2 regions of the Gynuella sp. genome follow, and region 1 is predicted to be linked to the other one. Evidence: predicted binding sites of a transcription regulator. Region 1 holds the regulator's gene; the other holds the start of a gene.
What was found. The regulator LexA, encoded in region 1, represses DNA repair genes until DNA is damaged. The targets are predictions, from matches to a motif close to TACTGTNTANNTANACAGTA.
Positions count from the first base shown of each region.

Region 2: a site for LexA is predicted at 2,372-2,391, ahead of uvrA (excinuclease ABC subunit UvrA). Genes of this name have one in related genera too.

Region 1 covers NZ_JBNKSF010000019.1:82,110-87,566, forward strand. Annotated here, with positions in the region: gene ACQY6I_RS07555 (CHASE domain-containing protein) at 1-1,031, opposite strand, end outside; gene ACQY6I_RS07560 (alpha/beta hydrolase) at 1,624-2,490, opposite strand; gene lexA (transcriptional repressor LexA) at 2,696-3,301, shown strand; gene ACQY6I_RS07570 (quinone-dependent dihydroorotate dehydrogenase) at 3,520-4,536, opposite strand; gene ACQY6I_RS07575 (DUF2835 domain-containing protein) at 4,616-4,846, opposite strand; gene ACQY6I_RS07580 (NAD-glutamate dehydrogenase) at 4,874-5,457, opposite strand, start outside.
Region 2 covers NZ_JBNKSF010000059.1:105,619-111,075, reverse strand. Annotated here, with positions in the region: gene rfbD (dTDP-4-dehydrorhamnose reductase) at 1-63, opposite strand, end outside; gene ACQY6I_RS22475 (single-stranded DNA-binding protein) at 245-862, opposite strand; gene ACQY6I_RS22470 (MFS transporter) at 892-2,253, opposite strand; gene uvrA (excinuclease ABC subunit UvrA) at 2,432-5,251, shown strand; gene ACQY6I_RS22460 (hypothetical protein) at 5,409-5,457, shown strand, end outside.

The DNA.
Region 1 (5,457 bases):
ATTCGGGCTTTTTCCTGAATTGCAGCCTGTCGGTTGGAGCGGCTTTGCGACCAAAAGCCTATCAACGCCGCCGCCAGTACGCTCAGAAGGCCACCTATCGACATTATTTGCCGCGTGGATGACGGGTTCAGTTGTGCAACAAACAAGGGCTTTACCGCATATGAGGCCTCCCAGATTCGACCCTCTACCAGATGACGCTCCGAAGACAGATACAAAAGCCGCTCCGGGGAACTCTCACTCTCGTAAAACACTGTCTTATCATCAGTCACGTCGCTGAGACTCAAATACTCCCGAGTGGTATCAACAGATATATCCTGCAGAACTTCGGTAATCAGTAAAGGTGCATATGACCAGCCAATGCCTTTCTGAACACGCTCCTCAACAGACGTGGGTATCACTGGCGTCTGATACACCGGCATCAGAATCAGAAATGACTGCTGTGGATCACCACTGGCCTGAACCAGCGTTATAGGCCCGGTTAATTGAATGGTTCCGGTTGTGAGAGCGTTCCAGGCAGCCTCTCTACGATTGTATTCCGACGCAATATCCAACCCTACTGCCTGGATATTGCGATCAACGGGTTCGATGTACTGAATGACATAACGTTCGGAGGTATTGGGAGCCAACTCGCGGATATTAAAATCCGGCCAGTCGTCGCGGCGGGCTTCTGACAGAAACGACTCAACCTGATCCTGAGCCACGCGCCGGATAAAACCAAAACCACGCGCGCCAGGAAAGCTTGTTTCGTAATCTCTGGAATGGGTATATTTTTTCACTCTTTCCCGACTCAGCGCATCAGCCCCAATGGCTTGAACCATGCCTTTGAAGCCATACAGACCATAGTGATACAACTGTATCCGGTCTAACACTTTCTTCACGGTCTGCTGGCGGCTCGTTTCAACAGCACTGGCAATTCTGGACTGGCTGGCGCGGCTGAGTTCGATCGTCGTTATGGCAGTGAGAGCAAGCCCCAAAATGAGACAAAACCCACTCCATTGCAACGTGGTAAGAAAGTGTTTATCGAGACGCATAGTCTACTGAACCTTATTCACCAGAAATAAAAAGATCAGTAAGAAATATAGGAGACAGATGCGAACTATCAAAGAAATCAGTATGCATCCTATCCCTATAAGGGCGATTACAGGCGCAGATATTAGCTTCTGGCCGCCATCATTATGAAAGCATAGCAACAAAATTACAGGCGGCTATCATCAATCTATTAACCCGATAAGCTATTAGGTCGGGTTGAAAGTTTCTGAAACTCGTGCGGAAAGCACCAAACTGACGACGAGCATTTGGTGCCAGCAAACATACTTTAGAAATCGATCAATCGTTTGGGTTATTCTTAACCCGGCAAGCATTTATGCCGGGTTAATCGTGTGATGCAGGAATACACCGAAATGTTGGAGCTCACTATTGGCCATAGCCAATGCGAACCCTGGAAATAAAGCAGTCCGGCGATTGGGCATTTCGCAAGCCACCGCCAGATTTCCCGTGGCAATCATCAAGGATGATCAGCACGATTTATATGATTGCCGGGTTAATAGACATTAAAGAAACCCAATAGGACTATTATTATTTTTTGAAAATTGGCTCAATTCATTTCCAGCGACCATAGCCTGCTCAACCAACTTTATGTACCGGGTTAGTTATCAAGGATACCAACAAGGCTTCTGAAAACGCTTTCTCTTCAACCACAGTAAAACCTGCGCGGCTGATCAACTTCCGCTGATGAGGATCATTCATGTCCGACAGATAAAACAAGTTGGACAGCGGATTTTGCTGCATACTTTTTAACAAAGGAGTTTTTCCATCGAGGGATTTCGGCCCGGTAAACCATGATTTTTGCCGCCAGATCTGTTTGATAGCCAGGCGCGACTCATATTCATTACGGCCAGCTGGAATAAACCTTGATTTTCGATTAAACAGCGAGCGCGCCAAAATCAGCCCAGGAAAGTCCCGACGCAGAAGATCTCCCAGACGGGTCACAAAAAAGCGGTCCTCCGATTGTTTATCCAACAAACCATATTCAAGTGCCAGCAACAGCGAAACCGCCCCCTGCTCCCTGGCCAACCATGTCTGTCTGGCCGGATTCTGTTCACGAATAAACTGTTGTAAGGCGGGTAAATCATAACGGGCATAATTACGCCAATGATTCTGACGGCTATCGTGATTGACTTTGGAGAGGCCATGACCGCGCATTTCCATGATCCAGACATCTGCCCCGGCATTCAGCAGCTGGCACAGCATCTCATGTTGTTCATACATCCAGACGGTCCGGTTTTCATACAAACCGTGTAACAGAATGACAGGCTCCCCACGGCTCAGCCCATTACGGCAAACATCCGGATGGCCCAAACGGGTAACCGCAAATTCAGCGGTTTTATCAGGGCTATTGTTAGGCTTTAACAAATATACATCTTCAGAATAGCCCTCCCAGAAATCGGCCTTAAATAATGTAACGGGAAAAAGCTGACTGCTACTTTTCATCGCAAATGAAAATCCAAAACACATCGAAAAGCTGACCATTGTCCCAAAAAAACGAGATCAACATAAGGCTTTACCATAACACTAATACTAATTTTGTATGTTTATCTTTATCTATTTCCCTCGAACAGGAGTGCGATGACAAGGTTGCACGGCCAATGGCAGCTGTATATACTTCCAATACTGTAAAAAAATTCAGGAATCCATCATGGTAAAGCTTACCGCCCGCCAACAACAGGTCTTTGATTTCATCAAATCGTATCTGGATGATAACGGCATGCCCCCTACCCGTGCAGAAATAGCCGCCAAACTCGGCTTTCGTTCACCCAATGCTGCAGAAGAACATTTAAAAGCCCTGGCCCGCAAGGGCGCAATTGAAATGATTCCCGGTGCCTCCAGAGGTATTCGTCTGCCTGAAGATCTGGATGCGGGTTTACCCGTTGTAGGCAGTGTTGCTGCCGGCTCACCGATTCTGGCGGCGGAGCACATCGAGAACCGGGTGAATTTTCCAGAAAGCTTCTTCTATCCAAAAGCCGATTATTTGTTGCGCGTAAAAGGTGTTAGCATGAAAAACATTGGTATTCTGGAAGATGACCTGATAGCAGTACACAAGACTGATCAAGTCAAAAACGGTGATGTCATTGTGGCGCGTATCAATAATGATGTAACGGTCAAACGGTTTTACAAAAGCCGCAATACTGTCACTCTGGTGGCCGAAAACGAGGATTACGATGATATCCTTGTTGACCTGAAATCAGATGACTTTGCCATTGAGGGCTTATATGTGGGTGTGTTGAGAAACACAATCCACTAGTCAGTTTTCAAAACACTTCGTTTTATGCGCTGAATATCAAAATTCAGCGCGTGTTTTTTATGCAAGCGATTTTTTATTACGTACCGACGGTCGCTTTCTGCATCGGCACCAACCTGACTTTGTTGGGATAGTCGCGTGTTATCCCCTATGTATTAATCAAACAATACTGCAAAGTTGCACGGTCATAATGCTCTGTTCGGCATTAACACAATACATCCTTAAATATTGCGTATCGCCTCTACACACTCGGTGATCAACTTCGGACCACGATAGATAAAACCGGTATACAACTGAATCAGTTCGGCACCTGCCAGTATTTTTTCTGAAGCGTGTTCGCCATTGAGAATCCCCCCAACCCCCATTACAGGCAGCCTGCCATCCAAGGCCTGTACCATTAAACGCTGGGTTTCAGTCGCCATATCAAGCACCGGCAGACCACTGAGACCTCCCTGTTCCTGCCCATGCAGCAAGTGCTTGACCCCTTCCCGGCTCACGGTGGTATTGGTGGCAATCACGCCATCGATACCATTCTTAATCAGAGTTTCTGCGATTTGTTCAATACCTGCCTCATCCATATCCGGTGCAATTTTGACGGCCAGTGGAACATATTTGCCAATCTGTTGTTGAAGATGGAGCTGCTCTTCTTTCAGTGCCGCCAGCAAACTGGACAGCTGATCGCCAAACTGAAGATCACGAAGACCCGGGGTATTGGGAGAGGAAATATTGATCGTTATGTATGAGGCATACGGATAGGCTTTACGCAAACAGGTCAAATAGTCATCCACGGCCTGCTCACTGGCAGTATCTTTGTTTTTACCAATGTTTATGCCAAGTACTCCGTCATAACGACTTTGCCGGACATTGGTAATCAATTGATCAATACCGTGGTTGTTAAAGCCCATGCGATTGATAATAGCCTCGGCTTCCGGTAAGCGAAACAAGCGGGGCTTAGGGTTGCCCGGCTGCGGCCTGGGAGTGACTGTGCCAACTTCAATAAAACCAAATCCCAGTGCCGCAAGGCCATCGATAAATTCGCCATTTTTATCCATACCTGCTGCCAGACCGACTGGATTTGGAAAATCAATTCCCATCACCCGGACGGGTTTTGAAGAAACCTTATTCCCCACCCAGCCTGACAGGTTTAAGCGGGCTGCAGCCCCTAGCAGTTCAAGGGAGGCTTCATGAGCCGTTTCTGGTGAAAGTAAGAAAAGCCCTTTGCGCAACAAGTCGTACATCGGTATCCGCCCTTTGAAAAATTTGGCGGATTATAGTCTGTCATTCAGCTGTTGAATATTGAAAAGCGAACTGAGCGGGCTATAAACGTTCAATCTTCTGAAATTTATGATGTCCGTCAAATATGATCCTGAAGCTTCCCTGCACGCCTGAACGGGTCACATATGGCTGTAAGATACGAGCTGGAAATCGAACAACACGGCCATCTCTGGCCGTGGCTCTGACCTGATTCGCTGAGCCCCGGTACAACTTTATTAATTCTTCAGCGGTAATACTGATATCAACAATTAAAAAACTTTGTCCGGAACTCATAACCTAGCCTGATGTAATGATATCCGCCTACTCTATTTTGGTCACCTGGGATAAATCAAGTAGCTCTCGTATCGCGACCGAGTACATACTGAACTCGACATCGTTGGCCGTTTTGATTTCTTTCATCATGCGGTGCCAGCGATTTATCAACACTTCGTTTTTCTCTCGCCACTTGGACAAAACGGTGTCCATATCCTGATCTTTGGTTTTTGCTTTGAGCAGGCTGTGGGTAATGCTGCGTTGCTGCCATTCCAGATCATCCCGATAGGCCTCACGAGCACGTGCCTGCCAGTGCGACCCAACACTCAGCTGATTAAGCTGATCACCAAAGTCGATCAAATTCAGCTCATCTCCAATTCGGAAGAATGTTCTGGCACTTTCTATCACGCTGGTACCGGTCGTGCCGGCAATGGCAATGACTCCAAGACAGTTGTAGAGAAAGTCTGTTGTCACCACTTTGGCCGCCAAAACTTCCGGCACTTTATGATCCACCAGCTTCTGCACAGCTTCCAGCCATTGATGCTGTGTTTCGCCCACCAGAATATCAGGGAAATTATCAGACAGCTTCTCAATAGCGGGTTGGTATTCCGCAATTATGTTTTCCACCTGAA
Region 2 (5,457 bases), on a different contig from region 1:
ACGGGCGTAACTTTTAACCGCCCTTCCCAGCTGCCCCTCAGCACCAGTGATCAGATATTTCACTTAATTGACATCCAGATATTCCAACACTCACCCGACCTGAGCTTTATTCAGGGCCAGAATGCATTCCACCCGTGATAGCTGCCCTATCTATCCAGGAAAACAGCAATCACTTATACAAAAACATGCCTGAAGAGGTTATTTACTGAATGCAAAAACCTCTTCATCGCTTTGAAATATACCGTCAGAACGGGATGTCATCATCAAAATCATCAAAACCTGTCGGCTGCTGGGGCTGCTGTGGTGCAGGTTGTTGACGATACGGCTGCTGCTGAGGCGGGGCTTGATGCCCTCCTTGTTGAGGCGATGCGGGTTGTTGACCGTACCCACCACCAGCACTAGTTGACGGTTGATTAGGATAATTCCCATAGCCGCCACCCTGCTGGGGAGCCTGAGGTTGCTGTGGCGAGGCCATATTGGGATTACCGCCGGCAGAGTATGAGGAAGACTGGTCTGCATTATCACGGCCTCCCATTAGCTGCATTTCATTCGCAACAATTTCCGTGGTATACCGATCCTGGCCATTTTGATCCTGCCATTTTCGGGTCTGCAAACGACCTTCAAGATAAACCTGACTTCCTTTACGCAAATACTGCGCAGCTATTTCAGCAGTACGACCAAACAACACGCAACGATGCCACTCTGTCACATCCTGACGCATACCCATTTCATTTTTGGGCCCCAACTCATTAGTCGCGACATTGAGAGTCACAACCTGCGTACCACCGGCTGTGGCACGGACATCCGGATCCTGTCCCAATCTCCCGAGGATAATAACTTTGTTTACGGTACCTTTGGCCATCTAACTTTCCTAACTTGATTTTTCAATAATTATGCTGCCTGACGATTCAATACTTGTCGAATGTCATTTTCGCTGATTTCTGTCTGGCGGAATTTTACCAGCACTTTCCTACTTTTGGCTTCAAGACTCACGGTCTCAACACCTTTCAATGCCAGAAGCGTTGCCTGCAGTGATGTCCAGTACTCTTCATGCCAGTCACTTAAGTCCAAAGTCAGACTGACAAGACGCGCTGGAACCTCCTGACCAAGGCTGATGAAGTACCACAACACAAGCATTCCAGAGGACATGATGATGACCCCTTGTTTGTGCCAAACACTATATACCAGCCCTCCCAACATACCACCTATTGCGGCTCCCAGAAACTGACTGGTATTGAAAACTCCCAAAGCAGTTCCTTTTGATTCCGCTGCGCAAATACGTGAAATCAGGCTTGGCATCGCCGCTTCCAGAAAATTGAAAGCGATAAAATACAGTACCAGCAAAGTGCCTATAGTCAGCCAGTGGCTTCCTGCTGGTGTTAAAAGAGAAACTTCTGAAATCAAAAGCAACAGGATGGACAGGCTGAATATTCGCACCATCTGGTTTTTCTTTTCAGCCAGAATCATAAAAGGCACCATCAGAAAAAAGGCCAGAATCATTACAGGCATATACAACCAGCCATGGGATTGTGCCGCCAGACCAGCATGCTCAAGCATGACAGGTACAATGATGAACGTTGACATCATCCCCATATGCAAAATGAACACCCCTGCATCCAGCCTTAGCAAATTAGGGTTACGACTCACCCGTAAAGCTGCTTTAAAAAAGTGATCCACAACAACAGGTCGCCCCTGATGTTCCGGATTAGGAACTACTTTTACGACCAGAAAAATTGCTACTAATGCCAGCAGAAAGGTCGCTGCAAAAACCCCTTGCAACCCAAACCAAGTCGCCAGCCAAGGCCCGAGCATCATCGCCACAGTAAAAGACAACCCGATGCTAATCCCTACAGCGGCCATCGCTTTAGTACGGTGCTCCTCCCTGACCAGATCCGTCAGCAAAGCCATTGTTGAACTGGCAATCGCTCCAGCACCCTGTAAACAGCGCCCTAGAATTATCCACTGAATATCCTGAGCAAACGCTGCCACAACACTCCCTAATGCAAACAAACACAAGCCGGAAACAATTACTTTCTTACGCCCAATCCGATCTGACAACCATCCAAGCGGTACCTGCAACAACGCCTGGGAAATGCCATAAATCCCCAGAGCTATTCCCAACAACTCAGGAGTAGCTCCTTTAAGTTCTGTACCAAAGGTCATCATAATTGGCAAAATCATGAACAGCCCAAGCATACGGACCACATAAACCCCGGTTAACGCCAATACTGCGGTTCGTTCCTGTTTATTCATTACGACTCACTGTACTCTTTAAAAACATAATACTGACTAGCATAAGATCAAAAACCCGCGCAGTTTATAGTATTTGACCATTATTTACGCACCTGTTTTTGATTTTTTTTCAGTAGAGATATGTATATTCTTACAGTAAAATAACCAATCCGTTTTATTCGAGGTCAACAGGGTTTTCATGGACAAGATCGTCGTAGAGGGTGCCCGCACTCATAATCTGAAAAACATCAATGTCGAAATACCCAGAGACAAACTGGTTGTGATTACCGGCCTGTCAGGCTCTGGCAAATCTTCGCTGGCTTTTGACACTTTATATGCCGAAGGTCAGAGGCGTTACGTTGAATCACTCTCAACCTATGCCCGTCAGTTTTTATCTATGATGGAAAAACCCGACGTCGATCACATTGAGGGCCTCAGTCCTGCCATCTCAATTGAGCAGAAGACCACCAGCCACAATCCACGCTCCACCGTTGGCACCACAACCGAAATATACGATTACCTTCGTCTGCTGTTTGCCCGGACGGGTGAACCAAGATGTCCCGATCATAATGAACCGCTGGAAGCACAGACCGTTTCTCAGATGGTGGATCAGATACTCGCTCTGCCTGAAGGCACCAAGCTCATGCTACTGGCACCCCTGGTTAAAGACCGAAAAGGTGAACATCTGCATGTATTCCACGAGCTGCGACAACAGGGGTTTGTTCGAGTAAGGATTAATGGTGTGATTTGTGACCTTGATGAAGCCCCGAGTCTCGATAAGCGAAAAAAACACAAGATTGAAGCGGTTATCGACCGGTTTAAAGTCCGTTCAGATATTCAACAGCGCCTGGCCGAGTCTTTGGAAACCTGTTTGGAACTAGCTGATGGAACGGCACTGGTAAGTTACATGGAGGGTCAGGGGGAAGACCTGATTTTTTCCTCCAAATTTGCCTGTCCAATATGCGGTTATGCTATTCCCGAACTGGAACCCCGAATGTTTTCCTTTAACAATCCTGCTGGTGCCTGCGAGAGCTGTGATGGATTAGGGGTCAAACAATATTTTGATATTAAGAAGGTGGTTTTTGACGAAGATCGCAGCCTTGCAGAAGGTGCAATTCCAGGCTGGGACAGACGTAGCGTGTATTATTTCTCTCAGCTTGAATCAGTCGCTCAACATTACAAGGTCGATATCGATTTACCCTGGAAGAAACTTGGGAAAAAATTCCAGAATGCCGTTTTGAATGGCACTGGTGAAGAAATTGTTTTTTCCTACGTTAATAGCCGCGGAGATGTCATCAAACGATCCCACTCGTTTGAGGGTGTCATTCCAAACATGGAACGGCGCTATCACGAGACAGAAAGCCAGATGGTACGTGAAGATCTGGCCAAATACCTGGCCGAGCAACCGTGCCCAAGTTGCTCAGGAACCCGTCTGAAACAAGCCAGCCGCCATGTATTTGTAGACAACAAAACGCTACCACAACTGGTAAGCCTGCCTATTGCCGACGCCGAGCAATATTTTGGTTCACTCAAGCTGTCGGGCAGAAAAGGAGACATTGCCGAAAAAATTCTCAAAGAGATTCGTCAGCGACTGGAGTTTCTGGTGAACGTCGGTCTTGAATACTTATCACTTGATCGTTCAGCAGACACATTATCCGGTGGCGAGACCCAGCGCATTCGACTCGCCAGTCAAATTGGCGCTGGGCTTGTAGGTGTTATGTATATTCTGGACGAACCTTCCATAGGACTTCATCAAAGGGATAATGAGCGCCTGCTCAAAACGCTGGTTCATTTACGCGATCTAGGCAATACAGTACTCGTAGTAGAACACGATGAAGATGCAATTCGCAGTGCAGATTTTGTCTTGGATATTGGCCCAGGAGCCGGAGTTCACGGTGGTGAAGTCATTGCCAGTGGAACTCCCACGCAGATCATGCGCTCAAAAAAATCCCTTACTGGACAATACCTCTCTGGCAAACGAAAAATCATCATACCGGAAAAAACGGTCCCGTTTGATAAGTCCAAACTATTGCGGGTCAATGGCGCTTCCGGCAACAACCTCCAGCATGTCAACCTGGAGATTCCTGTAGGACTATTCACCTGCGTCACCGGCGTCTCTGGTTCTGGCAAATCGACTCTTATTAACAATACCCTTTACCCTGTTGCAGCAACAGCGCTCAACAATGCCACCACCCTCACTGCAAGCCCTCATCAATCCGTAGAGGGCCTGGAACTCTTTGATAAAGTCGTCGATATAGATCAGAGCCCGATAGGTCGCACACCAAGATCAAACCCTGCCACTTATACAGGAATCTTTACAGCCATACGAGACCTGTTCACTGGAACACAAGAAGCCAGGTCCAGAGGCTACAAAGCAGGGCGTTTCAGCTTCAACGTAAAAGGAGGACGTTGTGAAGCCTGTCAGGGTGACGGCATGATTAAAGTCGAAATGCATTTCCTTGCGGACATTTATGTGCCTTGCGATGTGTGTCAGGGAAAACGCTATAACAGAGAAACCCTGGAAATAAAATATAAGGGAAAAAACATTCACGAGTGTTTAGATATGACGGTTGAGGAAGCGCGTGAATTTTTTGATTCCATCCCCCAATTGAACCGAAAACTACAGACCTTGGTTGATGTGGGTTTAAGCTATGTCAAACTGGGTCAAAGCGCCACGACACTTTCAGGTGGCGAAGCGCAACGCGTCAAACTGGCTCGTGAATTATCAAAACGAGACACAGGCAACACTTTGTACATTCTGGATGAACCAACTACCGGGCTTCACTTTCATGATATTCAGCAATTGCTGGATGTTCTGCATCGGCTGAGAGATCATGGCAACACTATTGTCGTCATCGAACATAATCTGGATGTAATTAAAACTGCAGACTGGGTGGTAGATCTTGGTCCTGAAGGAGGAAGTAAAGGGGGACAAATTATTGCAACAGGAATGCCTCGCCAAATCGCCTCCCATAAAAAGAGCCTGACCGGCAAATTTCTAAAGCCATTAATGGCCTGACACTATACGCTTCTCATGGTGAAAACCTTCACCATGAGAAAATTTGTATATCAACTACCAAAACGTTCTGTAGTTAAATTACAAACACTTAGTATTCATACCTCATTCCATTGACCGACCTTCAAGACAATTTTGTAATAAAACTACATTATTTCGCATGAAGAATTTATTAGGCCAATATGTTGATATGCATCAAACCGCACAAT